Regions from separate parts of the Paenibacillus sp. FSL R7-0163 genome, predicted to be linked through region 4. Evidence: predicted binding sites of a transcription regulator. Region 4 holds the regulator's gene; each other region holds the start of a gene.

Region 1 (6,200 bases), 320 kb from region 4:
CTTCCATAGTTCAGTTGTGTTACTAGTAGGTCCTACGAGGAATTCTTCGTTTCCTTCATAAGGCTTAATGTTACTTGCGATAAAGTTGTTAACGTCAACTTTTCTGGACCATTTACCTTTTGTAAAACTTCTCCAACCGGATTTCACTTCTTGTACATCTTTTTCAATCACCGACATGCTAAATCCCTCCATCTATATTTATAATATTTGTAGAGATCGCGGGCTTGAAGGTTGATCCCGTGTCTCGTGATCCCAAGAAAGATATGGTTGTTCGAAAATTCACAATCATTGTTCCATGTATGGGACCGTTGTTTATATAAACATTTTAGTTTATTTTCTATAAATAGACTGTGACAAATATCACCTTTCCGGTGATATTTGTCACTTATATCTAGTCCACAACCATCCTATTATCTACTTAACCAAATATTAATTATCAAATCTTCCGTAGAAAGCATTACGGTACACATCTGCAAGTTCAGATACCAGTGGCAGCTTAGGATTGGCAGTTGTACATTGATCTTCAAATGCACGGTCAGCCAAGTAATCTACACGGGATTCAAAATCCTTAGGATCAAAGCCCAGTTGTTGGAAGGATTCTTCGATACCCAGTTTTTTGTTCATATCGCGAATAGCATTGATCAGGCTAGTTACACCTTCTTCAGTTGTGCGAGCTGGCAATCCCAGAATACGGGCGATTTCTGCATAACGCTCGTCAGCTACGAAGTGTGAATATTTAGGGAACGAAGCGAACTTCGTAGGTTTCTTAGCATTGTAACGAATAACGTGTGGCATAAGGATCGCATTAGTACGACCGTGAGCAGTGTGATATTGACCGCCCCATTTATGCGCCAAACTGTGGTTAATACCCAGGAAAGCATTAGCAAAGGCCATACCAGCAAGTGTTGATGCGTTATGCATTTTCTCACGGGCAACTCTGTCGCCTTCAAGCGCCGATTTTTCAAGGTATTGGAATACCAATTGGATTGCTTTAATTGCCAGACCATCAGTGTAGTCACTCGCCATAACAGATACATAAGCTTCGATGGCATGTGTCAATACGTCCATACCTGTATCAGCAACAGCAGTTTTTGGCAAGCTATATACGAACTCTGGATCAATGATAGCTACGTCTGGAGTTAGCTCGTAGTCAGCCAAAGGATATTTAGTGTGTTGTTCAGTTGTTTTATCGGTAATAACTGCGAAAGATGTTACTTCCGAACCCGTACCCGAAGTAGTAGGAATCGCTACAAACTTAGCTTTGTTTCCAAGTTTAGGGAATTTGTAAACCCGTTTACGGATATCCATGAATTTTTGTTTCAGACCGTTAAAGTCTGCGTCTGGATGTTCATAGAATAACCACATTCCTTTTGCAGCATCCATTGGGGAACCACCACCAAGTGCGATGATGCAGTCCGGTTGGAATCTGTTCATCATTGCTGTACCTTTTTCAACTGTAGTTGTCGATGGATCTGGTTCAACTTCCGAGAACACTTCGATCGCTACAGGAGTTTGGCGTTGACGCAGGTAATGTTCAACTCTCTCAACATATCCGAGCTTAACCATCATTGGGTCAGTGATAATTGCGACACGTGTGATATCAGGCATTTTGGTCAGGTACTGAGTAGCGCCTTTTTCGAAATAGATCTTGTCAGGTACTTTAAACCATTGCATATTCACGGTACGACGATTCACCCTTTTCACGTTGATCAAATTAATTGCTGTAACGTTTTGCGACACGGAGTTACGACCATAAGATCCGCAGCCCAGCGTCAACGAAGGGATGTTAGTGTTATAGATATCGCCGATCGCACCATGAGTGGAAGGCGAGTTAACGAGAATACGTCCTGTTTGCAGACGGTTGGAGAACTTCATGATTACTTCTTCGTTGTTGGAGTGGATAGCCGAACTATGGCCCATACCACCAAATTCAACAACTTGTGCTGCGCGTTCGATACCTTGATCTGCGTTTTTAACTTTGTAGCAAGCAAGCACAGGACTCAATTTTTCAGCGGACAATGGATATTTAGTGCCTACACCTTCAAGTTCTGCTACCAGAATCTTAGTGCCGGCAGGAACTTGAATGCCGCACATTTCAGCAATTTTCACTGCGGATTGTCCAACGATTGCTGGGTTAACCGCACATTTATCAACGTTCATAGCGCCGCTAGTAAGTTTGGCAGCTTCTTCTTTGTTAACAAAGTAGCAGCCATTAGCGATCATTTTCTTTTTCACTTGATCAAAGATTGGTTCTTCGATAATAACAGCTTGCTCGGAAGCACAGATCATACCATTATCAAATGTTTTGGAAAGAATGATGTCCGTTACGGCTTGATCGATATCCGCGCTCTTTTCGATGAATGCAGGTACGTTACCAGGACCTACGCCAAGAGCTGGTTTACCACAGCTATAAGCTGCTTTTACCATTGCAGAACCGCCTGTTGCGAGAATAAGTGCAACGTCAGGGTTGTTCATCAAAGCGTTTGTTTTGTCCATCGTTGGCATTTCAATCCATTGGATACAATTCTCAGGTGCGCCAGCTTTTACAGCCGCATCATGAAGAATTCTAGCAGCTGCTGCACTACACTCTTGCGCAGATGGGTGGAAACCGAATATAATAGGGTTCCGTGTCTTAATCGAAATCAACGCTTTAAACATCGTGGTGGATGTAGGGTTGGTTACCGGTGTGATACCCATTACAATTCCGACGGGCTCAGCAATTTTTTGGAAGCTTTCATAAGCATTGTCTTCAATAACGCCTACTGTTTTATCGTATTTAATTCCGTGCCAGATATATTCTGTCGAGAAGATGTTTTTAGTAATTTTGTCTTCGTAAACCCCGCGGCCAGTTTCTTCTACAGCCAATTTAGCGAGGTACATATGTTTGTCGAGTCCAGCCAACGCCATTGCATGAACGATTGTGTCAACTTGCTCTTGATCCAGCGCCATGAATGCCTCATGTGCTTTTTTCGCTTTATCCACTAAAGTCTGAATATACTCTTCAGCGGTAGTTTGTTTAACTTGGGCGGCGACTTCGTTCTTAACTGCCATCTCCCTCGTCCTCCTGTCAATTTTTAGGTTGTTTTTCTCTACACATTTATCTTATCACATCATTTCCACCTTGTATAGTGAAATCTTTCACAAAGTATAAAGTTTTTTTGATTTGTTTTCAAAGCGCTTTCATTCGATCATATTATAGCTTTTTTACCATTATTTATGATTTATTATTTCTTAAATTTAAAGTTTATGTTTAAAAAGACAAGAACTGATACCCATTTTCTACCTTTCCGCTCGCAAAAATATTTTAAAAAAGCAAACCTAATTTTGTTGACACTCTATTTTTCTCATGACCCTCTAAAAAATAGTGGGATGCCCCCCGTCGTGTTGATTTATAAAAATATCAATAATATAAACATAAAAAAACCGACTCCTAAGGAGCCGGTTCTGTTCTTCCTAGCTATTCTACTTTAATTGTGTCGAAGAATTTCTCTTGCACTGTTTTGGCAGCAGCTTCAAGCTGTGTCTTGGAATCTGTTCCTTTTTTGGAGAACAGCTCTTGAATTACATTGGACATGGTTGCGTAGTAGTCCTGTGTATTGTATTGCGCTTCCGGTTTACCGTCCAGCAAACCTAAAATATCAGGGCTGTATTGATATACATTTGTATATTTATCATACACAGCTTTCGTTTTCTTGCCGAAGTCAGAATCTGCAGAATAGTAATCTAAGAGCGGCGGAATAAAGTATTTACCATCCGTTGTACGTTGTTGCAGAACCGCATCCAGTGCTTCTAGACCTTTATCGGAGAAGTAATCAAATGTAATATAACGGAATGCCATTTCTTGCTCGTCTGGTGTTGCATTTGGATTGATTACAAGGTAGTCACCACCAAGTACCCCGGTGTGTTTTCCGCCTTTTTCCATTGCAGGCATTGGATACGTAAGTACATCTTCTGGTTTCAGACCGCCCTGATTCAACGCTTGCTCAATAACACCGTCAGATCCAGCCATTACCATTGCTGTACGACTTTGTTGGAATGCGCCTACAGCATCACCCCAGCCCAGTGCCCAGTCCTGAGGAATCGCGTTTGCTTCCCATCTAAGTTTCTTGTAGAAATCCAGCGCTTTAATCCCAGCCTCAGAATTAAAAGTAGCTACAACCTTACCGCCTTCAATCTTCTGAATTTCACCGCCAGCTTCGAACAGGAAGTTGGTCCAGTTCCAGCCTGCTTCATTCCCTTTACCCATTGGAGCAATACCGGAAATCCCTTTTTTGGTATCAGCTACGCCTTTGGCGGTATTCAGCATATCATCCCAAGTCCAATCCATAGGTGGAACAGCAACACCTTTTTCGTCCAGCATTTTTTTGTTGATCATTGTGGTTGTTACATAACCCTTTTGAGTTACGCCGAAGACTTTACCGTCAATGATAAATTGATTTTGGAGAACCGGGTTAATTTGATCCTTAAATTCGTATTTATTCCACAGATCCGTAATGTCAGCTACCCAGCCTTTTTCAACTAGGAATTTTGCTTCTGTAGCGTAGGTGTTAAAGAAGGTTGGAGCTTCATTCGCTGCCATTTTGATGCCGATTTCACTTACATTGTACTGCCAATCGTCTTTGACGATTTCAACATTCGGATATTCCTCTTGGAAACGTTTGATCTTGTCATCTTCCTGTGCTCTAACTTCGGTTAGGTCAGGGGTTGGATAGTGAATTTTGATGGTCACTTTTCTTTGTGTGATATCATCAGTTGGCGCTGCTGTAGCACTGCCAGCATTATCTGTTGCAGCATTCGTTGGCGCAGTAGTCGCTTCCCCTTCCTTGTTTCCTGTCGTGTTTCCGTTATTGTTATTACCGCCGCAAGCGGTTAACAACGATCCGGCCACAAGGAGGCTTAGTAGCACGCTAGAGTACTTACGCATTGAAACTCCCCTTTTCAATTCATAGTTATCTTACATATCGATCATAAAAGAGAAATCGTTTACAAACGAGGTGCATTTATATTCCTTTCATGTGCATGTTTACGATCCGTGACTAAATCCGTCGATCCGCGCTTATCCCTTAACTGCTGATAATGCGACGCCACGCATAATGAACTTTTGGAAGATCAGGAAGACAAGGATCGGCGGCAACGATACGATAAATAGGATGGCGAATTTAATATTCGTATTAAGTGCCTTTACATTAATAACGTATTTATAGATTGCTGTCGCGAGCGTATATTTCTCTTCACTGTGCATAACCAGAGATGGCCAGAACCAGTCATTCCATGCGGTAGAAAAGATAAAGATCGCCAGCGTAGCAAAAATCGGAACCGACAATGGCACTGCAATGGAGAAAAAGCTTCTCGGCTCAGAGGAACCGTCAATCCGCGCTGCTTCAAAAATTTCAGGGTGTATCCCATCAAAAAAGTTCTTTAAGAGTAGAAAATAGAATGTATTCGCACCAGCAGGCAGCCAAAAAGCAGCGTACTGATTCAGTAATCCAAGCTCTTTTAGATTGACAAAGTTGGGAATCATATAGCTGGTCGCCGGAATAAACAATGTCATCAGGAAAAAGAAATAAATTGCCTTTCTGTAAGGGACATTCATACGAGAAATGCTGAAAGCAGACATTCCCAATACTACTAGTGTCACGACCATATTCCCCACAAAAATATAAATGGTGTTTTTAAGGAACATCAGCAGATCAATGTAATTCATCGCTTCCTTAAGGTTGCTGAAGTGCCATTCCTGCGGGAAAAAATGCGGTGGGAATGAGTTCACCTCTTGATTCGATTTCAGTCCGTTAAATAACGTCATACAGATCGGATACAGCATGCTGAACACCATAATCAAAATAACCACGCACATCAAGCCATAAACGATCTTATTGCTTGTTTTTTTCAAATCATGTTCTGAGAGAATCCCTCTGTCTGCGCTCTTCATCTTAGTTGTCCTCCTTGTTAAGCTTGAACTGTAAAATGCCCAAACCACCTAGGACAATGAACATTAGCATGCCAAGCGCAGTCGCCGTTCCATAATCGAGTCGCGTAAAAGCATATTTTACGATCAGCAGCGCATAGGTAAGCGTAGTATTATTCGGTCCACCATCAAGCAGCGCCATTTGTGACTGATACCCTTGTGAAGTCCCGATAATCTGTAATATCAACATCAAAATGATCAAATTACGTAGCGAAGGCAATGTGATGTACTTTAT
Region 2 (6,200 bases), 3.0 Mb from region 4:
TGATTCAACCCCCTTTACTTACTTAAGTTTTCCAGTGTCTAGGAAATTTGAAGGAACCCTTGTCAATTAGTCACTAAATAATTGGGGAATTTTAATTCCACGAACGGAGAACGATAAAAGAGCCGCGAGTTAGACGAGCGTAGCCCCTAGACTCCACCATAATAAACCGCCCTGTTCGCAATGTTGCTAACAGGGCGGTTTGCTATGTCATAGAGGGCAGCTTGAAAGTTAGCAGTCAACCGGCACTCTACAAGTTATCTTGCACGTTTTTAAGTCTACCTTATTAATAGAGCAGTTACACAAAAAGTAAGATTACTCTGCTACAACTTGTTTGCCTGCAATCCGGCCGAATGTGAAGATATCAGCGATGGCATTACCGCCAAGACGGTTTGCACCATGAATGACCCCTGTTACTTCACCTGCAGCGAACAACCCAGGGATGACTTCGCCTTTTTCATTCAATACGCGAGTCTTCTCGTCGATCACCAAGCCGCCCATTGTATGGTGAACGGAGGGTACAGCTTTTTCGATGTAGTAAGGGCCTTTTTCAAGAGATTTCAATCCACCGCGATGTTTGAAATCAAGGTCTTTACCTGTTTTCGCATAATCATTTACTTTATTAATCGTTTCTTTCAAAGTGTTCACGTCGATTTTGAAGAAATCAGCTGCCTCCTCAATCGTATCGGCTTTAAAGAGCAAGCCTTGTTTAACGAGTTGATCGTATTCGTCTTGATGAACTTCTATCGTTTTACCGATATCCTCAATACCTTGGTTCCATAATTGATACGTATATCCGCCCGTTTGGGCAAGAATTGCTTTAGAAATAACGTCTCGACGTTCTAATTCCTCAACGAAGCGCTTGCCTTCTTGGTTAATCAGGATCGCACCATCGAAGCGGGAATCTGCAACAAGGGAAATAACACCTGTCTCAGGATTACAGATTGGATACGTTTGAATACTCTCCATGTTTGTCAGTTTGGCGCCAATCGTTTCTGCCATAACGATACCGTCACCTGTAGATCCTGGTGTATCGGTAGACATATATTTTTCATCCATTTTAGGGTTATACTTTTTACGCATCTCTACATTGGATCCAAAACCACCGGTAGCGATGATGACGCCTTTGTTCGCATGGAATGTGATCTTGTCGCCAGTACCCGAAGTCGCAGTTACACCTGTTATTTTGCCGCTTTCGTCCTTCAGCAAGGTTTCGGCTTTCATATTCGTTTTGATCGTGATTTGATCAGCGTCTGTTTTGGCTTTTAACTTAGTAATCAATTCAACACCTGTATGACCTACAGGAATCAACGCACGTTTTCTGGAATGGCCTCCAAATTGGAACAGATGATCAGGTAAGAACTCTACCTTGATATCATCGCGCAGCCATTCGGCAGATGCTAGAGCATTGTCGGCAAGAATACGAACCATCTTTGGATCCCCGAGGTTGTCTCCGCCTTTCATCGTATCATCATAGAACAAGTCAGCCGTGTCATCAGTGATGCCAAGAGCACGTTCAACCCAGTTGTCCGGCGCATTCATCTCACCACCGGAGATCAATGTGTTGCCGCCAACAGCTGGCATTTTCTCGAGCAGAACTACATTAGCTCCAGCGCTCTTCGCTTCGATAGCCGCACTAAAGCCAGCACCCCCGGCACCGATGACGACAACATCATAGGTTTGCTCGACTTCTTCTTTGTCTTTGCTTCCACTGACTGCAGCGCCAGCGACAAGGGTAAGTCCAGACTTCGTAATGGCATCTTGAATGGCTTCGAGATATCCTTTGCTTGTAACTGTAGATCCGCTAATGGCATCAACTTTTGCGCTGTTAGTTGCCATGACATCTTGCTTGAGCTGCGTATAAACAGGTTCTGCAAGTACTTCATTTTCCTTATGCTCTGTCACTTTAATGTCAGTGATCTTGTTATCTAATAAGGAGACTTGTACTTTAATATCGCCATGTTTACCTTGCCCAACTCCTTCAAAGACTTGAACTCCGTTTGCATCTGCAGCGGGCTCTGCATCTTTACTGCCGCAAGCAGCAAGCGTGAACATAAGACTGAGGACTAGTAGAATAGATAACAGCTTTTTCGTGTGAGTTCGCATAATATCTCCTTCATTCTGTTGTGAATTGGTTACATACCCTAGGGAGAGGAGGATTTGCTAGGCAAATCCTTTATCTCTAGCCTAGACATGAATGTTATTTCATGTGAAAATATGCACAAGACCTATTATAGATTTAGTACAGCATTATGTATTTGCACAGATTAGTGTTTTTTTGTCTTTTTCGGGCATGTAAGAGACGGATATTGTGAAGGGCTATGATTACAATGAAATCAATTCACTTAAAAATCACGTTAATCGCAGGAGGCTGCTTCTTGCTGCTGTTCGTTGCATTGCTTGTAACAATATATTTGGAGATGAACCATACGGTTGTCCCTTTGAATAAGAACTTAACGCAGCAAGTGGTTACTGCACGCAGCGACCAGATTGATTATTGGTTTAATCAGCGCATTGGAGAGATAGACATGCTTGCTTCTCTAGCTTCGGACCATCAGTGGACACGAGATGAATTGCTGCAAGAGTTCGATAAGTTCGAGGCGAAGAAGCAAGTAGAGTACGAATCCATACGTGTGGTGGATATTCACGGAAATTCCTGGTCAGCAAGGGACAAGCCTTTTTCGATACTAAACCGACCCTACTATCGAAAACTGCTGAATTCAGATTCCAATTATGTGGTGAGCAATCCGATCGTATCCAAAGCGAATGCAGCCGAAATCGTCGTCATTCTTTATCGCGTGAATCCATCGGTGAATGATGAGGTAGCTTATATTGCCGCAGCCGTCTCCGTCAAGAAGATGAAGGAGATTGCTCAAGATGTAATGCTATATGACCAGTCAGGCCAGCTTATCGTCGATTGCAGAGAGCTGGGTGAAGAAGATGGAGCGGAGGAGGCAGCAGATAAGAAGAACATGAGTGTATTTGAGGCTCCAATTCAAAATGTGGAAGGCTGGAAGCTAGTACTCGAAGTACCGAATTCAAGTCTATCGCTAGCGGTGATCAAAACCCAGCGGACTGCATTGCTGGTAGGCGTTCTTATCGGTAGTGCGTTTATCGTCTTTCTGATGCTGCTTGCTTCTTCCATTATTCGTCCAATTCAGTCGCTTCGCCAGGTAATGGAAAATGTGCAGAACGGCAACCAAACCATACGAGCAGATGTTACGCGCTCGGATGAGATCGGCGATCTTGGACGAAGCTTCAATGACATGCTTGTTCAATTATACGCTGTGGAGCAGGACCGAAAGGAGATGGAACTCAGACTGATTCATGAGCAGATCAAGCCGCACTTTTTATACAACACATTGGATACGATCCAGTGGATGGCAACGGAACATGGAGCAGACAATGTGGTGGAGATGGTGGAAGCGCTTAGCGCGTATTTCCGATTAGGGCTTGGCACAGGCAGTCCCTACATTCTGCTTGATCAGGAGTTGTACCATGTCGAGAGTTATCTTCATATTCAAGGTGTGCGATATGAGGAGATTCTGGACTACGAGCTACGATATGATGAAAAGCTTGCTCAGTGCCAAGTCGTTCGCTTCATGCTGCAGCCGTTGGTGGAAAATGCGATTTATCACGGGATTAAGCCACTTGGGGATCAAAAGTGTAAAATTTCGATTACAGCATATAAAAAGGCCAATTATATGGTCATTAAGGTTGAAAATAATGGGGTTATGATTCCGAAAGAAAAGCTTGAACAGATGAATCAAGCCCTTCTTGATGATACATATGATCGTTCTGCCACAGGCTTTGGGCTATACAGTGTAAACCATCGCATTCGACTAACTTACGGGGTGCCATATGGCCTTGCAGTGAAGAGCGAAGATGGCATTACCGTTATGGTCATTCGAATACCTTTGGACGGGGAGTGGAATGAAGATGTGGAAGATTGTCATCGTCGATGATGAAACGATCATTCGCAAAGGCTTGCGACAATACATTGAGGAGAGTCCGTATCTTTTTGAGGTTGCAGGAGAAGCGAAAAGTGCAAACGAAGCATTGAATATGGTGGAGGAAGCCCCACCACATGTATGTCTTGTGGACATCAACATGCCGAATATAAATGGGCTCGATCTGATGAATATATTGCGCGAACGCTGCCCGTCGGTTCTGGTTGTCATCATCAGCGGGTACGATAACTTTGAATATGCGCGTCAAGCCGTGCAACTGCAAGCATTCGATTATGTATTGAAACCTGTGCCGAAGAGTGATCTGAACAAGCTGCTTCATCGGATCGATGAGCATCTTCAGGTAAAATATCCTTTGCATTCACATGAAGGCAGGGTGGATAAGGAGCGGGAGCTTCCCGGGTATACAGGGGATGGAACAGTGCTTATCCAAAAAGTGACGGAGTATATTGACAGTCATTATCAGGATCCGGAGCTGTCTATTACTCGAGTAGCAGCGCTATTTCATATCAACCAAACCTATCTTAGCAAGCGTATGAAGCAAGAAATCGGTGCTTCATTCCTTGACTATGTCACCGAGCTTCGGATATCGAAGGCGAAGGAGATTCTAGATGACGTAATGCCGAATATCAAAATCGGGGATCTGGCCGTGAAGGTAGGGTATAAGAGCCAGTACTATTTTAGTCGTGTGTTTAAAAATAGAGTCGGCTCAAGCCCGATAGAGTACAAAAAGCATCCGTTCGGTTATGGATAGGAGGGCCATTCTCGTCCCTCTGCAGCACGCCATAGATGCTATGCTCAGAGCCGCCTTCTATCAAAACGGTTGGATTTTAAACATGAGCGAGAAGATGAAGTTAAAGCATCCGATTGTGCAATATTTTTATGAACTAAGGCGTAGTACATTATAAAAATAAATAAATTCATTGAATATTCAAGAGCAGATAAAATGTCCGGAAGTGTCTTAGGGCTCCTAATATAAGTTTGTTCACACTGTCCACCCACGCATGTGGAGAGTGTCGCTCTACCGGTAAGGAGGGATACAGTGCAATGAGATCCTTATATTTATTGGACTTTAAGGACAAGTATGAGAAAAAATGTTGTTAAAGGAGATGGCATCATTGCCGTCTCTTTTTTGTTTCACTTTTTTAGTATTGCTCTGACTCTGGTTCCCGCTACGGCATCCTACGATCACAAGCATGAAAGACTGAACGGGAATTAGCATTGATGCTACTTTGTTTATATGTTTAATGCCTCTCTACTCTGCTAGGTGACAGGCATCATAGACGTACTTGCGTGATGTTGCTACGATGTTCCATGGAAATTAAGTGAAAGTGATCACAAGAAATTACAGAAGGAGTCATTTATCGTGAAAAGAATCGTAACCCTAAGCACCCGCAAACTGATGGATACCGCAAAACACGGCGGATGCGGCGCATGCCAGACATCTTGCCAGTCCGCTTGTAAAACTTCCTGCGGCGTTGCAAACCAGAAGTGTGAAAATGCAATGAACAGATAGGATTAGGAATTTTACCGCCCATTGCTCTGATGATGGGCGGCTATTTTTAAGAAATGGACGCTTCCTCTAAAGGATGGCAAAGCCGTTTCTACTTGTGTGCAAAAGGAGCTTGATTAGCAAGTATGATTCATCAATATAAACTAAACGGATACAATATCGTGCTCGACACCTACAGTGGCTCGGTACATGTTGTTGATGACCTAGCATATGAAATTATAGCGGATTATGAGAAAACTTCTGTCGACCAAATCGTGACAATGATGTTAGAAAAATATAAGCATGATTCCAGCATTTCTGAGAGTGACATTCGAGAAACCATCGTGGATATCGAGGAGCTTATAAATGATGGACAGCTTTTTACAAAAGATGAGTATGAGAACCTCTCGCTCGATTTAAAAAAACGAAAAACTTATGTCAAGGCACTCTGCCTCAATGTTGCGCATACCTGTAATCTATCATGCGACTATTGCTTCGCTAGCCAGGGGAAATACAACGGAGACCGAGCGATCATGAGCTATGAGGTTGGACAAAAATCCATCGATTACCTGCTTGAAAATTCGGGCCATCATCGCAACCTGGACATCGACTTTTTCGGCGGGGAGCCGCTTTTGGCCTGGAAAGTGGTTAAACAGATCGTAGCTTATGCAAGAAGCAAAGAACAAGAATACAAAAAGAAGTTCCGCTTCACCTTCACGACGAACGGGATGCTGCTGAACGAT
Region 3 (6,200 bases), 3.1 Mb from region 4:
ACAGTTGGGTTGGCATGGAGCCTTACAATGACCGTTTTGAGGAGTTTGGTTTTGACGGGATGATTAAATGTGTGTTCTCAGGGTATGAGGCAAGGCTTTGTTCTGGTGTAAAAGTAGATACCCATGAGATTCGGCTGCATCCCTATTTATTTCCGGTTGGATTGGGAGGGCTCCCTACGTTTATGGAGGGAGGTAACCCTACGCTCGATGCCAAAAAGTATTGGATTAATATCCGGCGCGCCTTGCTCAGAGAGCCTATAGATCGGATTGGACTGGGCGGATATTTGCATCTTGTAGAGCCTTATCCGGATTTTTGTGATTATATCGAAAAGATCGCGGGTGAATTCAGAGAAATTAAAGAGCTGCATCATAAAGGCAAACCGTATCAGATTAAGACGAAGGTAGCCATTTTGCACGCTTGGGGCAAATTGAGATCGTGGACCTTGTCCGGGCATTTCCATGAAACGTATATGCATGATTTGATTCATATCAATGAGGCTTTGTCCGGATTGCCGATTGAAGTCCAGTTCATTGATTTTGAAGATATCCGTCAGGGAGTATTACAAGAGTGTGATGTAGTGATTAATGCCGGTTCGGCAGGTTCAGCATGGAGTGGCGGAGAATACTGGAGTGATCATAAGTGCGTGGACTTATTGACCGCGTGGGTTTATGAGGGCGGTACTTTTATAGGTGTCAATCAGCCTTCGGCGCTTGAAGGTTATGACAGCTTTTTCAGAATGGCCCATGTGCTTGGTCTGGATGAGGATACAGGCTCCAAGGTAGCTCATGGAAGATGGACATTTGAGGCTAGAGATGAGCAAGATTTAGTGCCTGAAGGAGCCAGCATAACACCTAAAAATAACATTTATCTTACGGATGGCTCGGCAGCGGTATTGTGTGAAAAGAGTGGGATGATAACATTGTCTGCCCATGCCTTTGGTAAAGGAAAGGGGATCTACCTGCCTTCTTTCACCTTAAGCTTTGAAAATACAAGATTGCTGTTAAATGTGATTCGTTATGCCGGGAATGAGTTAAAGGACACAAAGTATATTACGGATAATTTATATACAGAGTGTGCGTATTATCCAGAAAGTAAAATACTCGTCGTGATTAACAATAGCGACCAGCTTCAAAAAACTACGATTGATACAGAATATGGACAACAAACGTTAGAATTAGATCCGTTTGATACTATTATCCGAACTATTGGCGATTAATTACATTAAAAAAGCTCAAGCCAGCGGCTAACTTGCCGATGCTTGAGCTTTTTGCTGTGAGGCTTATAGTATCTATTATCTACTTATTTTGCTTTTATGAATTCAGCAGATTTGATCCCAGCTTGACGGCCGAAAATAATGATTTCTGCAACAGAGTTGCCGCCAATCCGGTTTTGTCCGTGTAAGCCGCCTGTAACTTCACCTGCCGCAAACAGACCAGGAATAGCTTCACCATCTTTATTCAGAACTTCTGTGTTCGTATTGATCTTCACACCACCCATGGTGTAGTGAATCCCAGGAGCAATTTTAATAGCGTAGAAAGGACCAGTGGACAGGTCATTGTCCATTCCTGTAGTTCTGCCAAATTCGGCATCCTTTTTATTCTTAACGGCGCTGTTCCAAGTATCAAGCGTTGTTGCCAGCTTATCCTCTGGAACACCGATTTCTTTGGCCAAAGCTTCGATGGAATCCGCCTGAATCACGAAGCCCATTTTGTCATATTGTTCAATAGCCTTCACACGGGATTTAACACCGGAATCAAAGACCAGCGTAGCTGCTTTTTCAGGCAGTGTATTGATGGAAGCCGTTACTTTATCACGGGTATCCAATTCGTTGGTGAAGCGTGTGCCTTCACTGGAAACAAGGATAGCGCCTTCCCCACGAACAGCTTCGCCGATGAGGTAGGATTTTTCTTGCTGCACAGTCGGGTGAACTTGGATTTGATCCATATCGACGGTTGTGCCGCCGAGTTTCTCAATCATCTTGATGCCGTCTCCGGTACTGCCGATTTGGTTAGTAGTAACGTAGCCTTCCAAGTCAGGTCTTACTTCGGAGATCAAATCCATATTGGCACCGAACCCGCCAGTGGTTACAACGACAGCATCTGCCGTAATTGTTTTTTCCTCTGTTTGGTTAAAGAGGACTTTAACGCCATTAACCTTGCCGTCTTTTTCGGTAATTTCTTTGACATCAGCATTCACGAAAAGTGGAATTTCTTTCTCTTGTACGTTTTTCACTAAACCTTTGACAAGGTATTGACCCACAGCAGAGCCATCTTTAGGACGGTGTGTACGTTTTTCGTTCATGCCGCCTGTAATGGTGATATTGTTCAAGCGGATTCCGATGGAATCCAGCCAATCGATCGCACTCGCGGAATTATCAACGAAGAAACGAAGCATTTCTTTGTCGTTAGTGTCATGGCCACCTTTTAATGACTCTTCATAAAATAAATCATTGCTGTCTTCAATGTTTTGTTCTTTTTGGAATTTTGTTTCAGAAGCGTTCATTCCTGAAGAGGATTTGGTTGTGTTCCCGCCGGCAACCGGCATTTTTTCCAAAATAACAGGGTTCATGCCTTTCTCTTTGGCCTCAAGCGCCGCGGACATTCCCGCACCACCCGCACCGACAATGATGATATCATATTTATCTTTTAATTGATCGAATGGTGTGTAGCTTGCTTCAGATGCCCCGGAGACGGCTTCAACTTCTTTTTTCTCGTTGTTATTACTCTTGCTCTCGTTCACCTTGTCGTTTCCATTACCGCAACCTGCGGTAACGAGCATGACAGAGAGGACGAGACTCAGAGCACCAGCTGCTTTCTTTTTCATTGTTAACCCTCCACTTTTATATTTCTCTATTAAGATGTACCAAAAGAACCAGACAAAAAAGAAAGGAAGTATCAGAGGGAGTTGGAAGTGGAGAAGCGCGCGCGTCGCTGTTATTCTCCTAACTTCAAATCTTCTACGGTTACGTCCACAGTTTCCATCGTTATTCTCTTTAGTTCATCTTCTTATTAAGTATACCATCAATCACGGCTATTAGTGAAAGTTTTCACAAATTATACAAGTCGTCTATTCTAACATAGGGTAACGAAATATTGAGCAGATTAGGCGAAAAATGGATCATAGACCTTGCAATTAGAAGGTTTTGACGTAAGATTTTCTCACTGTAGAAGTGGTAACTGTCACGGATTAGTAAAGCGGTTTTTGTTCTTCTGGATTTTTAAATGGTAAAATGAGAGTATTGCCTACTAGTCAATCCGGAAAGACTAACATGAGACATAGAAACAAATTCTAATTAATAGGTGAGAATATGGAATTTAATAATGTAATAAAAGAAAAAGTAAAAGAAGATAACTATAAAGTGTTTGCTTTACTAAGCCGCTATTTGAATAATACCCCCGACTTTATTAACAAAGAAGAAATTGAAGAAATCGTAAACTGTGGTGTATCTTATGAATACGCTTTTGGTTTAATGCTGGCTGCTGCTTTTGGGTTGGATACGGTTGATAATGTTGATGATAAGGAATTGTTCAACCAATATTTTAGCAATATGCTTCATAAGCTTGATGCAAATGAATATTATGACAATCCATATTATAAAAATATCAAGATTCCTACTATAAAGATTAATAATAGTGAATTAAAATATGAAAAATATAAACCTTTTGAAGGTTTTGTTTGCAATGATATCATCCGGACAGAAGAGGGAAGACAAATTCCTCAGGTTGGTTTTTTTCAAACTGAATTCATGTTCCCGGCCGTATTAGAGAATGATAGAATCTGGATGACGATCACGCCCAATGAAATAGAAACAATGAAAGAAGCTGTAGATAAAGCGTTTGGGAATGTTCTTACGTTTGGGCTTGGGCTTGGCTATTATGCTTATATGGTTTCTGAAAAAGATAATGTTGAAAGCATAACGGTTGTTGAAAAAAATCAAGATGTCATTGATCTATTTAATAAATATGTACTGCCCCAATTCAGTAATGCTCACAAGATCAGGCTTATCCAAGCAGATGCTTTCAAATATGCAGAACAACATATGTCTAAGGAAAAATATGATTTTGTATTTACGGATTTATGGCATGATGTTTCTGATGGAATGGACATGTATTTAAAAATGAAAAAGTTTGAAAAGAAAAGCCCGGATACTGTATTTATGTACTGGATAGAACAATCTATTTTATGTTATTTGTAGTTTTGGGTTGCGTAAATCTGTTGTAGCTGACTCCGAAAGGAAGAACCATTTTTGAAAACTCCTATATCTCTCATAAATTGGCTAGAGCACAACGAAATCATGAACGACTTATTAAATCAGGAAGATAGCTTAACTGCGCATACAATGGATCAAGGATTTGAAGCTGAGGTCATGAGGATTAATTCTGATCAAGAGAGCTATGTACTGAAAACATGGAATAAGGAATCCAGACCGGATGTCCAGTTTCAATATCGTTTATTGGATGTTCTATCCGAACGAGGAGTAGCCGTCTCTAAACCAGTGGGCTGGGGAATCAATCCGGAGGGACATAGGGTGTTGTTAACAAGTTTTGACGGAACCCCTATTCATAAAATGAATACTCGGAAAATGAAGGAACTCGCAAGCCTATTAGCAAAAATACATAAAATTCGCGTTGAAGAGATTGGAAATATACAACTGCCAAAATACGATTTCATCGGCTACTTTTTCCCTGAAGCCAAAGAACAATCTGATATTTATAATGTGTTGACTATTCTTGTTGAGCAAACTCCAATGAAGCAAGACTGTATCATTCATGGGGATTTTCATATCGGAAATATAGTGGAGGATAAAGAGCGATATACCATAATCGATTGGACGAACGGCCAGTTGGGAGACTCTAGATATGATTTTGCCTGGTCACTTATTCTGCTGAAAATATATATCTCCGTGCGTTATGCTGATGTGTTCCGATCTGCTTATCTATTGGAAAATGATATAGATCAGGAAGAACTTGAAATCTTTGAAGCCTGGGCATGTCTACGGTGGATTTTGCTGAATAGAAGAGGTAGCACACCGAAAGGGCCTAATACAACGAAGAGAGTGAAAAGTTTAATCGCTGATAATCGGTTTTTAAAAAAGATGGATAGTAAATTCTTCTGATGTACGCAAGGATGGATGGATTTTCTGGGAGATTGGGTATATAATGTAACCCGATTCCCAAGGCAATAGCCGCTTTTAAGGGCGGTAGGCTTCAGCAAATAGGACACGACAGATAGACCGCATACCTTTGTGAGTGGGCGGTCTATTTGCGTACCTCTCTTTCTAAATCTCTTCCTTGCGAATTCCCAAACATCCGATTTTCATTGGATTTTCAGTTTGGGTGTTTATAATGCTTTTTATGAATCGGGGCAGCGGATTGTAAAGGGCTTTCGATTGCGTAAAGGAGGTTTTCCATGATAAGAGGAATTCAAAAAACATTGTATCTCATACTTGCATTCTTTATCGGTCTTTTTATCGCATCCTCCTTTTTTATTAGGGCGAAATATAATTATTTCGTATATGGGGACACGCCAATTTTGGAGAGACAACAGCTGGGTCTTTTTATTCTAGTGATCGCAGTGGTGCTGGCATTAAGCGTTATTTTGTATAAAATGTGCCTGAAGCTTAATAAGTACAGTTGGAAAATAGTCATTCCAGCCACACTGCTATTTTCTTTTGCAATCCAGATGGTGATTATCTTTCTGTTTTCACGCTTGCCGACGGATGATTCGCAGACAGTGCTTTCATTGGCACTCGACATGCTGTACAGGAATGATTATTCGTCGTTTGACACGAACGGCTATCTGCATATGTTTCCGTTTAATTTTTCGATCGTTTTATATTTAAAGACGTTGTTGTTGATCTTTCCGGATAATTATCTGGTAATCAAAATATTTAATATTCTGTTTACACTCTTAACCTCGTTAATGATTTACATGCTGTATAAAGAGCTCAATTATAAGTCCAAGGATAAGGATTATGGCATCCTCGTGTTTGCCGCAACCTATATCCCTTCATTGTTTATGAGTAATTTTATCTATAACGATGTGATCGCTACCGCTTTCCTGACAAGTGCTTTATATTTTGCCATAAGATTTATCAAAAGAAGGTCCATTAAGGATATTCTCTTCGCAGCTCTCTTACTGGCAATAGGCAACTATTTCCGCAGTATCGGTGTTATTTTTCTGATTACCGTGGTGGCGG
Region 4 (6,200 bases):
CAATGATAAGTAAAGCCGTGAGCATCCCAGCAGCAATAACGATCGGGAATATATTAATGCCTAGAAAAGCCATAAAAATAAACAAGACAGGAACAAATCCGATTAGAATTTCTTTAAGGTATTTAGGCATTATTCCATACCCCCAATGTCGCAGGTTTGCGCGGCAAAATAATAAATTTGCTTTCTTTTCCATTACTCAAGCTTACATAGACATTATTGTCGTCAATTTCTGTTGAGGCTATCACATTTTTATATTGCGGATATTGCGCTTTGAGTCCATCAAGTTCTGTGGGTATAAGTGTATATTTACGGCTCTCCATGGCTTCAGCTACAGAGAACATCGCTTTATCCCAGTATTCATCCAGCAGTTCACTGGAGTTCTGTTCTACATCAAGTTTCAGTGTACGTCCATCAATCATCGATTTTCCTTCTTTAGAGACGTACTGAACCAGTTCACGTAATTTCGTGCCTGGCTGGAGATCAAGTTTCAAAGTGACCTCATTGCGGTTAATACTGATATGAGAATCATTGACGCCCTCATATTGAGATACAATCTTCTGAAGTGGTTCCTGCATTGCAAACTGACGATACAAAAAGAAGCCACCAAACAATAGAGTAGCCGACAGTAGAGACGTTATCAGCACAGGTACAAGACGTAATTTCAAGAAACGTCCTCCTCTCAAAGATGACAAAATATAAAGCTCAGTATAATAATTTATAGCTACTTGAGAGCTCATCAGAGAGACTGAAGTCTCTTATTGCTGTTCTAATTACAAGTAGTAGTATATCACAGGTGTATATACTAATTTCAAAATAAATGTGAATATATTTAAAATTTAATTTTTTAAATATTTCCATCAATACCAAATATATTCCTCGTTTTCGACAAAATCGGCCTTGATTTTTAATCAATCGGCCTATTTTTGTATGTGAATTTAAGAGAATATTCGGTGATAACCACCCATTCAGTATATCACTTAGTATATCACTTTTGTACATCAAATAAATGTAAACAAGCGAACTTATAATAAGTTCGCTTGTTTACATTGCCACCCTTAATTTCCTTATGTTCGGCTTAACTTTTAGGTAAACTGTAACCTTCACCCATTCGGGACCCATCCGAAAACCGATAAAATTGATAATAATACCGACCGCTCTGTTTATAAAAAAGCTGCCAAGCATACTCTCCGTTATATACTCCCGGCAGCAAGCGTTCAATCGTTATGTCCGGAAGATCAGCTTTGATAATGCCGCGTATTTGGGCTTCTGAGGTTCCTTTACTTAGTTCCTCAGCAAACACTGCGTCGTCGCCTTCAGCATATTTTCCATCTACCGTAAAGCGGACCCAGACCATAAGAGCAGTCCCGGCTTCATTTTTTCCTGTTAAAACCCAGTACACTGCATTTTCATCCCAAACCGATTTTTGTGCTTTGGTTACCTCTGTTAGACCCGCTCTGGTTTTGGCAACATCCTTGGCGATATCCCGCTCGTTCCATTGATCTTTCATAATATAGGCATAGAACTGGATAAGTCCAAACCCCAGGAGCAGAATCAGAACTGACCCCAGGAGGATCCATTTTTTCCTTTTCTTCAAGGTACAGCTCCCTTTCTAGTAATATATCTTTTTTGATTATATAACACACCCGCGTGTTTATCCAAAATTTCATAATTTTCTAGCTTTCCCAGCCTTTAAAATGTACAAAAGGCCGCAACTTTTGCTAAAAGCAAAAAGTCGCAGCCTATTATTTATTCGTTATTATCCAGACTTAACGCTTCAATAAACCTTCGAAGGCTTCTTGCGCTTTACGCCGGATAGCTTCCTCATCCAGGGTTAAGCATTGTCCATGCTTGATGACCTGTTTACCATTCACCCACACATGCTCAACATCCTTAGCGCTAGCAGAGTAAACTGCATGAGACAACAGATCTGTGTGTGGCAGCAAATGCGGCTGATCTATATCAATTGCAATGAAATCAGCTTTCATCCCAACAGCAAGTCTACCTACATTATTTAAAAAGATGGACTGGGCGCCATATTCTGTAGCCATACGTAGAGCTTCTGGAGCTGGAACAGCCGTTGGATCACCGCTGACACCCTTATGAATGAGAGCTGCAAGCCGCATCTCTTCAAACATATCCAAGTTATTGTTGCTTGCCGCGCCATCCGTGCCAAGAGACACCTTCACACCAGCTTTTAGAAGATCAGTAACCCGAGCCACTCCGCTAGCCAGCTTCAAATTACTGCCCGGATTATGAGAGACACCCACATTATGGCGAGCCAAGATCTCAATCTCTTCATCATTTAAATGAACACCATGTGCAACTATCGAGGGACGTGTGAACATTCCAAGCTTCTCTAAGTGAGCTACAGGACGCAACCCGTAATCCGCCACATTTTGTTCCACTTCACGTTTCGTTTCGGACATATGCGTATGCATCGGTAAATCCAGATCATGCGCTGCCTGCACGAACTTAACCAGGAAGTCCGGAGGGCAAGTATAAGGGGCGTGCGGCGAGATCATAGTAGTAATTCTACCGTCCGCCTTTCCATGCCAGTTACGGGCAAAAGAAATCGCTTCCGCAAGCTTGTGATTCTGTACATCCTCTGGACATAACCCGATCACACCACGCATCAATACGGAACGGATACCTGATAACTCAGCTACCTCAGCTACTCGGTCCATATGATCATACATATCGAGGAAGGTCGTAGTTCCACCCTTCAGCATTTCCAATACAGATAAGGAGGTTCCCCAGTATACATCATCACCGGTGAACTTTTCCTCCATCGGCCACATTTTCTCCTGAAGCCACACTTGTAGCGCTAAATCATCTCCATATCCACGCAGCAAAGACATCGCCGCATGACCATGTGTGTTTACAAGTCCAGGCATGAACAGCAGACGACTGCCATCAACCACTTGCACTCCAGCTTCCATCTGAGGCTCTTCTTTTCCTATGTAAGTGATTAAATCATCTTCAATAGTCATATATCCACTCAGAACCGGCTCATCCGTTCCCGGAGTCAGAAAATACCCGCCCTTAATTATCGTTTTATTGCTGTTCATGTTCGCTTTCTTCCTTTCCATCCCGCAAGTAATAAGCAAGACTTTGCAGATCAGTTGTAAAATCAGCTGCATGCACCCGGATATTCGGTGGTGTCTTCAGAATCACAGGGGCAAAGTTCAAAATCGCTTCAATCCCAGAAGAAATGAGAATATCTGCTACATTTTGAGCTTCTGAATCAGGTACGGTAATAATGGCAATGCGAATACCTTGCTCACGAATCGTGCTGCCTAGTTCATCCATTGGTTGCACAGTAAGGGAGTTGATCTTACGTCCAACCTTAGGAGCGTACGAATCAAATATAGCGGTGATTTTCATTGTATCTTTAAGATATGCATTGTAATTAGACAAGGCATGTCCGAGATTACCTGCCCCTACTAAAGCTACATTAAGCTGTTGATCCAGCTTCAGAATATGACGGATTTTCTCAATAAGATACGTTACATCATAGCCGATACCTTTTCTGCCGAAGTCACCAAAATACGCTAAATCCTTACGAATCTGTGCGGGATTAAGATCCAGCTTTTGTCCAAGTTCCTGAGAGGAAACTGTTAATATTTCGCGATTCTGGAGATCATTCAAAAAACGCAAATACACAGGTAGTCTGCGAACAACGGCTTCTGATATTTTATCCGATTTCATATTTTTCCTCCTAAAAATAGTAATGTTCTTGTGAAAATCCATATTCAAACGTATACCTCTCCTTATTAAGGGCGGTACTGTAACTTACCGCCCTTAAGGATAAGGAGGAGCTAAACTGAAGACGAGCATTTTAAGAAGCGCCGCCATCCTCTAGCCATTCCGCTATGCGGGGGACCATTTGATCAGTCAGCATATGCTCCATTTTGGGACCAGGCAATGAATAAAGGAAATACTTCCCGTAATGAGATTCAATAACCCTTGTATCATAAACAATAACTATTCCGCGATCCTGCGCCGTGCGAACCAGTCTTCCGAATCCCTGCTTAAAGCGAATAACCGCTTGAGGAACAGACAATTTCATGAACGGATTCTTCTTCTGAGCCTGCAATAACTCCGACTTCGCTTCCGCCAACGGGTGATTCGGCGGTTGAAACGGAAGTCTCACGATGGCCAGGCAAGTCAGTGCTTCACCTGGAATATCTACACCTTCCCAGAAGCTGCTCGTCCCCAGCAGAACGGATGCTGCACTGTCCTGAAAGCGGCGGATCAGCTTGCTCCGGCTGCCACCTTCCACGCCTTGACCAAGCACCGTAATCTCTTGTGAGGCCAAAGCCTCTTTAAGCGGATCATATACCTGACGCAGCATTTTATAAGAAGTAAACAGAACCAGCATCCGCCCACGTGTTGTTTTGGCAGCTTCTGCTAACGACTGTACGAGTGTATCGACAAATCGAGCATCGCCCACACTGCCCTTCACACTAGGAAAATCACGCGGTATAACTAGCAGCGCCTGCTCGCGATACTTAAAGGGAGAAGGAAGGAGTGAAGTCATTAGACGTCCCTCTTCCGCAGCTTCGTTAAGTCCGAGATTATCAATCATAAACTGAAAAGATTTATCTACAGACAGCGTCGCCGAGGTAAGCACGATGCTTTTTTTCTTATCGAAGAACAACTCTTTAAGCTGGCTGCTAACATCCACAGGGACGGCATACATCTGCAGTGATTTGCTGCGGTAATTTCCATTTGCCTCCAGCCAATATACTACATTATCGTCATTCAGCCCCATAAAGAATCTTACTTGCTCACGTATGGAAGCCAAATCCTTAAATAAACCGCTAATATCAGTAACAAGACTGTCTGCTGAGGATTGGCTTTCCTGGTCACGCATCTCATTAAGCATTTTATCACCCTTACGGATGATGTCGCTTAACGTCAGATTCATAGTGTTCTCAAGCGCAACTAATTCATCCCAATCCTTCGGCTTACGGGCGGGAAGCAAACGCATAACCAGTTGTCCCGCTTCCCCTGCTGCTGCATCACTGCGTTCCGGCAAAAGGCTGAACAGCTTGTCGCTGAGTGCATCCCAGGTTTCTTTGACAGTAAGCAGATCCGGGTAGATCCGATCGATGACTCCGCTCCATTCTGAAGCCTCTTCACTGCCTGACGACTGTAAGATCTGGCGCAGAGCAGGAAGCTGTCCGTTTCGGCTATCTTTATACAGTCGCGATAACGTGTGTGCCACAGTGAAATGCTTCATATGCATGCCAAGATGTTTACCAGCCACATCTTCTAAATGATGTGCTTCATCAATTACAAGATGCTCGTAAGCTGGAAGCAGCTGGTGCCCAGCTTTAACATCTGCGAATAGCTTGGAGTGGTTCGTAATGACCACGTCAGCAATCCCAGCTTCATGCTTGGCCCTATGATAATAGCATTTGCGGAACCAAGGACAGGAACGTCCCAGACAGGAATCGGTATCGCTTGCCACCGTCTCCCAGAAATCACCGCCCCGGCCGCTTAAATTCAGCTCTTCATCATCCCCTGATTCACTTTGAGTGAGCCATACGATCATCTGAGCTGCAGTAAGCGCATCTTCCCTTGGGCTTATAAAGTCCTTTTTATTAATTTTATGCTCAAACTTACGCAGACACAAATAATGTCCTCTTCCCTTAAAAATAGCAGCTTTAAACGGAAAAGGAACTACCTGCGTTAACAAAGGGATATCCCGCTCGCGCAATTGGTCCTGCAGATTAATGGTATGAGTGCTGACCATGACTTTTTCATTGGTGCGAACGCTTTGATAAATGGCAGGCAACAAATAACCGAGCGATTTACCGGTTCCTGTGCCCGCTTCGATCAGTAGGTGTTTGTCTTCGGCAAGTGCCGTCATCACCTCATTGATCATAATATCCTGAGCTTCCCGGCTTTCATACTGCGGTAATGTGTCTTTAAGTCGTTTGGTTACTTCGTCCATATAATCAGTAAAAGATAAATTCGCTAGCGGATTCTCAGCATGCTCATCTCTAGGTGGCGCTAACTCCGTCCAGTCTCCTACTGCAAGCGCTAATTGACGATAGAAAGTCAGATCACCTTCGGGCTGTAGCGTCTCCGCTTCCCGCTCTCGCAGCAGACCATCAAAGTACCAGCCCAGATCACTATCCTCTTCGGTAAACAGCTCACAGAGTCTCTGGATCGTAAGCAGCGGCAGCTCG

Evidence for each region. The regulator Rex, encoded in region 4, represses fermentation and respiration genes when NADH is low (regulators of the CRP and FNR family bind a similar motif). The targets are predictions, from matches to a motif close to TTGTGAAATATTTCACAA.
Region 1: a site for Rex is predicted at 3,127-3,144, ahead of adhE (bifunctional acetaldehyde-CoA/alcohol dehydrogenase). Genes of this name have one in related genera too.
Region 2: a site for Rex is predicted at 2,205-2,222, ahead of NST45_RS23725 (flavocytochrome c). Genes of this name have one in related genera too.
Region 3: a site for Rex is predicted at 3,036-3,053, ahead of NST45_RS23575 (flavocytochrome c). Genes of this name have one in related genera too.

What each region holds. Positions count from the first base shown of each region.
Region 1 covers NZ_CP150224.1:1,265,097-1,271,296, reverse strand. Annotated here, with positions in the region: gene pflB (formate C-acetyltransferase) at 1-177, opposite strand, end outside; gene adhE (bifunctional acetaldehyde-CoA/alcohol dehydrogenase) at 430-3,051, opposite strand; gene NST45_RS05415 (extracellular solute-binding protein) at 3,458-4,924, opposite strand; gene NST45_RS05410 (carbohydrate ABC transporter permease) at 5,057-5,929, opposite strand; gene NST45_RS05405 (sugar ABC transporter permease) at 5,931-6,200, opposite strand, start outside.
Region 2 covers NZ_CP150224.1:5,398,805-5,405,004, reverse strand. Annotated here, with positions in the region: gene NST45_RS23725 (flavocytochrome c) at 313-2,103, opposite strand; gene NST45_RS23720 (histidine kinase) at 2,376-3,962, shown strand; gene NST45_RS23715 (response regulator) at 3,937-4,719, shown strand; gene scfA (six-cysteine ranthipeptide SCIFF) at 5,332-5,481, shown strand; gene scfB (thioether cross-link-forming SCIFF peptide maturase) at 5,604-6,200, shown strand, end outside.
Region 3 covers NZ_CP150224.1:5,365,075-5,371,274, reverse strand. Annotated here, with positions in the region: gene gnpA (1,3-beta-galactosyl-N-acetylhexosamine phosphorylase) at 1-1,217, shown strand, start outside; gene NST45_RS23575 (flavocytochrome c) at 1,301-2,824, opposite strand; gene NST45_RS23570 (hypothetical protein) at 3,309-4,196, shown strand; gene NST45_RS23565 (aminoglycoside phosphotransferase family protein) at 4,296-5,117, shown strand; gene NST45_RS23560 (glycosyltransferase family 39 protein) at 5,411-6,200, shown strand, end outside.
Region 4 covers NZ_CP150224.1:1,585,667-1,591,866, reverse strand. Annotated here, with positions in the region: gene NST45_RS07025 (AAA family ATPase) at 1-130, opposite strand, end outside; gene NST45_RS07020 (hypothetical protein) at 123-665, opposite strand; gene NST45_RS07015 (DUF5590 domain-containing protein) at 1,076-1,594, opposite strand; gene NST45_RS07010 (amidohydrolase) at 1,767-3,068, opposite strand; gene NST45_RS07005 (redox-sensing transcriptional repressor Rex) at 3,055-3,708, opposite strand; gene dinG (ATP-dependent DNA helicase DinG) at 3,839-6,200, opposite strand, start outside.